DNA from 2 places in the Paenibacillus sp. SRL342 genome. Region 2 is predicted to be linked to the other one. Evidence: a T-box and tRNA genes for the amino acid it is inferred to sense, from the RefSeq annotation. Region 2 holds a T-box; the other holds one or more tRNA genes.
The links. A T-box is a leader RNA that pairs with one kind of tRNA and senses whether it is charged. The one in region 2 lies ahead of AC4E8D_RS24725 (valine--tRNA ligase), so its partner is inferred to be a tRNA-Val.
Positions count from the first base shown of each region.

Region 1: it has a tRNA-Val gene. The T-box ahead of AC4E8D_RS24725 (valine--tRNA ligase) is inferred to sense a tRNA for this amino acid. The anticodon was not compared.

Region 1 is NZ_OZ481790.1:4,827,060-4,830,481, reverse strand. It holds gene AC4E8D_RS21245 (DUF3892 domain-containing protein) at 416-652, opposite strand; gene AC4E8D_RS21240 (GNAT family N-acetyltransferase) at 766-1,209, opposite strand; gene AC4E8D_RS21235 (hypothetical protein) at 1,448-1,705, opposite strand; tRNA gene AC4E8D_RS21230 (tRNA-Val) at 1,910-1,981, shown strand; gene AC4E8D_RS21225 (hypothetical protein) at 1,983-2,189, shown strand; gene AC4E8D_RS21220 (recombinase family protein) at 2,194-3,422, shown strand, end outside.
Region 2 is NZ_OZ481790.1:5,602,544-5,605,965, forward strand. It holds gene AC4E8D_RS24725 (valine--tRNA ligase) at 1-1,976, opposite strand, end outside; T-box leader at 2,038-2,319, opposite strand; gene AC4E8D_RS24730 (LysM peptidoglycan-binding domain-containing protein) at 2,475-3,422, opposite strand, start outside.

The DNA.
Region 1 (3,422 bases), 780 kb from region 2:
TGCTTTCAAACTAAGCAAGCTATACGACGATAATGGATGTCAGCATCTAAACAGCCTGGAAGTCCAAGTTGGCTGATCCTGACGAATGAGCAGATGATTTCTAAGGAACACAGGACGTCTTATTTGGCCTTCCGCTCCTCCTTTTTTAAAATTGTATGGAACATCAGACAAGTTACTTCCCGCAATCCCCTGACAAAAACGCTATAAAAGGCCAAAAATTCTGATATAGCGTGTCTCAGATTCCTTAGATCTCTAAGGTGGCTTCAAATCCTTGAATAAGACGCCTTAGATTCGTCGTGGGTCTGAGTTCGGCTTTCAGTAGGTTTTAAGGCACTTTCTAGGAACATAAGAAAACACCAACCCGGGTAACCGGATCGGTGCTTATTGTGTCACATGTAAGACATGTGCATCTATTTTAGAAATGGGGAAGTTGGTCCAGGTTGTTGGTTGGGTCACCGTCGGCATCGCCGCGAATGTACATTTCGCCATCCTTGCCTTTAAATACATTCACACCGGCAATAGCGCCAGCCTGTACTTCTGTAAGGGCCTGCTGATAATCCAGTACACGTCCTGCTGAAGTCTGAAAGGCTGTCAGGTCACCGTCACCATTTTTTTGCACGGCTGTGAAACTCTCGCGTGTTGTCTGATCCATGATGTCACACTCTCCTTATATGACGAGATAGGAATCTGCTTACCTGATTAGCCTATCCCAATTCATCGGAAGTATGCACCATATGCTAATAAAGACCTGCCAACGCGGAGGTTTTACAGGCTCTTTCTCATACGAACATGCAGAATATCTGCATCATAAAAAGGTTCTTCCGAAATCACTTCATAACCCAGTTTTTCATAGAATTTCTGTGCCTGACACTGCGCATCCAGTACAGAATAGGATAAGCCGAGTTCACGTGCCAGCTCCTCCATCGCGAGCAGAAGCACACGTCCATAACCAAATGAACGATGAGATTCAAGCACCGCGATCCGCTGCATTTTGGCCGTATCCTTGCTGTAATAGATCAGACGTCCTGTGGCTACAGCTTGCCCATCTGTACTTAACAATACATGATGCACATCTGGACTGATGACATCATATTGATCAATCTCAATCTCGGCAGGCACCTGTTGCTCGATCACAAAAACGTGATGGCGAATTCCCAGGGCTTGCTCCAGTTGTTCTTCTGTTGATACATAACTAATCTCAGCTGCCAATTCCATTCCTTCTTTCTGCTCTTGCGCGACATATCAGACTGAATTATACAAAAAAATGTTTTTCCTGTATAGTGAAGTCTGGAACATATTGGGAGAGGAGGGGGTAGTGATGGGCATGACAGGCATCATGGTAATTACATTGCTAATGTCGGCGGGAATGATTACTCTGTTGTATTACGTTACGAAGAAAGCATATTCACGCAAGTGGGATGAAGATGAGTAATTCACCTGTTAACCTTCAGGGCAAGACTTCACTGCTTCCTCGCGGAGAATACACATCTTGAATTACAGATTTGGAGTACACGTCCAGCCAGACGGGCAGAGACTCACCATTTTCATTGGGCTGTTGTAATTGTTGGAATTGTACCGTATGTTCATCCCTCTCCAAGCCGCAACCAGTAACGGTTGTAATGAGAATCACAAGCCCAACGCAGGGGAAGAAGCATTTGGTAAATGTATGTTTATTGGATCTTGACCGTTTTGTTATGTTTCTCATAGGGAATTCACCTCGTTGTAGAAATGGTAATCTTTCCTTTATTGTGCACCATTTTGGGTGAATTATAACCAAATAAATCATTGACAATGAACACGGTTACTTGATATGATACTGTTACTTGATTGGGAAACAATTATATATCATGATCTGTTAGCTCAGTTAAATTTAGTAGTACGACCGCTATTGATACATCTTAATTATTACAGGGCGATAGCTCAGCGGGAGAGCATTATCTTGACAGGGTAAGGGTCGTGGGTTCGATCCCCACTCGTCCTATATGAAAAAATTAAAGGCAACTTCTTTTGAGAATTATATCTCAAGAGGAGTTGTTTTTTTATATAATAATATGGCTACCTCCAATAATAAGTGTAGGTGGTTTTTGTTGATAATATATATACTTAATGGTAAAATTTGGATAAAAATAGCAGTGAAAGTAGTTACAACTATCGATAAAAATAATACAGAAAAAAGATATGGTGGTTGATCGAATGGGACAAATAAAGCGTGTTGCAGCACTATATCGAGTGTCCACAAAAGGACAGATGGACGGGAACGATATTCCAATGCAACAACGAGCATGCAGGAAGATGGTAGAGAAACAAGAGGGATGGAAGCTAGTCAAGGAATATACAGAAAAAGGGGTATCAGGTTTCAAAGTACCTGCCTCGAAGCGTGATGTTATCCAAAAGGCCAAAGAGGATGCAGAGAATGGTTTATTCGATGTCTTATTGGTATTTATGTTTGATAGGCTTGGAAGAAAAGACGATGAGACTCCCTTTGTACTTGAGTGGTTTGTAAACAAAGGTGTTGAAATGTGGTCTGTAATAGAAGGTCAGCAAAAAATTGAAGCATACACCGATCGGATGGTCAACTATTTAAGATTCTGGCAGTCAAGCGATGAAAGTAGGAAGACCTCTGACCGTGTCAACGAAAAACATATACAGATGGTCGAAGATGGTATTTTCAGAGGAGGAGGTATTCCCTACGGGTATAAAAGTGTTGATTCCGGTAATGTAAATAAAAAAGGAAAAGCACTGCAAAAACTGTGCAAGCACGAAGAAGAGTCAAAGATCGTACAAGAAATATTCCGACTAGTGCTTGAAGAAGGTTACGGACAATTAAGAATAGCTAAACTTCTAAACGAAAAAAATGTTCCGACAAGAAAAGCAAAACAATGGGGTGCTCCTACTGTAAACGTTATACTTAAGAATCCAATTTACAAAGGAGTGATGAGATACAGAAAAGAAAAAGGAGACGATATATTTTCAAAACCAATCCCTGAATTAATGATAGTTTCAGAAGAGGATTGGAATAGTGTACAGGATATAAGGGATAAAAAGAACCCTAAGAATCCAAAAAGAAATGAAAATTCCATTCCCATGAGCACTAAAGGAAGTTTACTTTTAACTGGAATAGCCAGATGCGGTTGTTGTAATTCTAGATTGACTACGACTACATTTGTAAATAAATACAAAGCAGCTAATGGAGAAATAGTTAGATACAATCAGAATAAAAGTTATCGTTGTAGTGGAAAATTGCAAGGAAAGACGGATTGTAACGGACAGGCAACATTTTCTTCAAAGAAGGTAGAGAGACAAGTCTTAGAAAGAGTGGATGTATACTTAAGTCAACTCAGAACAATAGATTTCCAATCAGAAATTGAATCAATAAAAAAGAAAGTTTCTAATGAAGAAGAGGAAAAAATTAAAACAATGCA
Region 2 (3,422 bases):
ATGTACCAGTCACACAGGTCATCCCAGATAAAGTTATACAACACACGACCCGTTTCCCCAAATTCATACGCTTCGATTAGACGCGTAATATCGCGGGAAGTTTCGTTCAGACGGTGCAAAATCCAATAATCCGCTGTACCAAGCTCTCCACTGATGTCACGTTCCTCATAGGTGAATCCTTCCAGATTCATCAATGCAAAGCGCGAAGCATTCCAGATCTTGTTGGCGAAATTACGAGCCTGCTCCACCCGTTCCCAACGGAAACGCAGATCCTGACCTGGCGTGCTGCTGGTTGAGATCATGTAGCGCATTGCATCTGCGCCGTATTTCTCAATCACATCGAGCGGGTCTACACCGTTGCCCAATGATTTGGACATTTTGCGTCCATCTGCGTCACGAACAAGACCATGCATCAGTACATCCTTGAACGGAATCTCATCAGTGAATTCCAATGCAGTGAAAATCATACGTGCAACCCAGAAATATATGATGTCATACCCTGTCACAAGTACACTTGTTGGATAATAACGTTGCAGATCTTCCGTATCTTCCGGCCAGCCTAGTGTGGAGAAAGGCCATAATCCGGAGCTAAACCATGTATCCAGAACGTCTTCATCCTGTCTGAGCTTGCGTCCAGCATACTCTGGCAGCGTTGTTGGATCTTCAGCAGATACGATGATTTCACCCGTTTCCTCATCATACCAGGCAGGAATACGATGTCCCCACCACAGTTGACGGGAAATACACCAGTCACGAACGTTCTCGATCCAGTTCAGATAGGTTTTCTCAAAACGGTCTGGAACAAAATTAACCCCTTCGCCGCTCTGTTGTTTCTTGATCGCTCTCTCTGCAAGTGGCTTCATCTCAACAAACCACTGTGTAGAGAGATACGGCTCAACAACAGCTCCGGTACGTTCACTGTGTCCAACCTGATGCGTGTGATCCTCAATATTGATCAATACGCCCTGCTCTTTCAAGTCAGCAACAATCTGCTTGCGGCAGTCACTGCGATCCAGTCCCTGATACTTGCCAGCCTCAGCATTCATTGTGCCGCTCTCATCCATTACAGTAATTTGAGGCAGATCATGACGAAGACCTACTTCAAAGTCATTCGGATCATGCGCAGGCGTGATTTTAACTGCACCACTTCCGAACTCTTTATCCACATAATCATCAGCGATAATTGGAATTTCGCGTCCAATGATTGGCAGTACAAGTACTTTACCAATCATATCTGCATAACGCTCATCCTTCGGATGTACAGCAACCGCTGTATCACCCAGCATCGTTTCAGGACGCGTTGTTGCCACGGTAACGTAGCCACTTCCGTCTTTGAGTGGGTAACGCAGATGGTACAAGTGACCCTGAACCTCTTTATATTCAACCTCAATGTCGGACAGAGCTGTCCGGTTCACCGGGTCCCAGTTAATGATGCGTTTCCCTCGGTAAATAAGGCCTTTTTCATACAGTTGAACAAATACTTTGCGAACCGCTTGGGACAGACCTTCATCCAGCGTAAAACGTTCACGTGAGTAGTCAAGCGACAATCCCATTTTGCCCCATTGCTGACGAATGGTAGTGGCATATTGATCTTTCCAGTCCCATACTTTCTCCAGAAACTTCTCACGTCCCAGATCATAACGAGTCAGACCTTCTTCACGCAGCTTCTGCTCCACTTTGGTTTGGGTTGCAATACCTGCATGGTCGGAACCCGGAAGCCACAGTGCATCATAACCTTGCATCCGTTTGGTGCGGATCAGAATATCCTGCAGTGTAAAATCGAGCGCATGCCCAATGTGCAGCATCCCTGTCACATTTGGGGGCGGAATTACAATTGTATACGGCTCGGCATCTTTACGTTGACCGGCTTTGAAATATCCACGCTCCATCCAGGTGGCGTACCATTTATCCTCTGCCGCCTTAGGATCGTAAGTGGTCGGCATTTCTGTTGCAGCTGATTTTTTTTCCTCAGACATGTGTCATTCCTCCGTTACTTCATCATCTTCGCCAAAAAAAACAAAAAAAACCTTTCATCCATCAAAGGACGAAAGGTTAGCTTTCGCGGTACCACCTTTGTTTCACGCCGACAGCAAGATAGACTTCACCCTCTGTACATGACGTGACACTTCAAGCAGATAACGGCTGCTACCGGCCCATCCTACCTCAGAAATAAATGACGATAGATCTCATTCATCCCTTGTATTCAAACAGGCAACTCCCGGGCGACTTCGATCAGTTGGTTCCTGCGGAATCTCACAGCGTTGCAATTCCACTCTCTGAAAGGTCATACTGTCTACTACTCCCGTTCCACGTTGTTCTTCAAAAAACCTACACACATCATACCTTGCTCGTGCGCGATAGTCAACCTGACAACAGCGGATAAAGAGCGCTGGAATGCAGGTTTAGGACGAATCATGCAAAAACCCGCAATCCTCAAGGGGATCACGGGTCGTAACGAAGGCTTTAACTGCGGATTAAGGGATGTACAATATCTGACCTTCTTCCACAACCTGCTCAGATAATCGGTTATACAACTGAAGTTCCCTCGTGCTCAATTGATAACGATCTGCAATGGCATCCAGTGTATCTTCTCGCTGAACAATGCACAGTTTCACCTTGCGGAATGGGGTCTGGTCCACGATTGTTCCCAGGAACAGGTTCTTCCATTCCACATCATCAGCTGGATATGTTTCTTCCTGTACCACCCCCGCAGGAACTTCATCACCTCGCTCCACTTCAGCATCGCGTGCCGCTCTGCCCGAGGATAACAAGGAAGAGATACCTACGCCCTCTTCTTGCCGTGGTGCGGATTCTTTTTTGCTGCCAAAAGCAACCTTCAGCTCCGGCTTGTCTTCCGTCTCAGCCACAGGTTCAGGAACAAATGCTTCGTTCTGTACGAACTCGTCTACCCCAGTCGCTTCAAAAGACGGCCGGTCTTCCTCCGCGTTGCCTGGTTCGGACGGAGCAAATACACCTTGCCAGTTCTCCGCCTGTGATTCGCCCGGGACATCGGCAACCGCCTGATTCTCCTGCTGAGGTACAGATCTCGCTGATTCGAAGTGCCATACCTCTGGTGCGTCCGGTACATCCCGTGCTGCCAACTCATTAGATGATTGAGCAGTAGGCTCTGAGACTGCTTGATCTGCACTTCTCGAGTTCGCAGGCAATACATCCACGGAAGGCTCGGACCAACCCGAAGACTCGTCTTCCAGGGGCAGCAATGGTTCCGACTCAGGGTAAGAAGCTAACCGATCAGCAGTCTCAGCCATAAATGACGAGATCGGAGAAGGTTCGCTATATTGCTCATTAGATGCCAATTCATCTGCATTCGCCGTCAGAGATGCGGGATCTTCGTTTGCATCAGGTTGTCTGTTTTCGTTAGCGTACTCCGCACTTTGCTCCTCGGATTGAAGTGGCTCGGC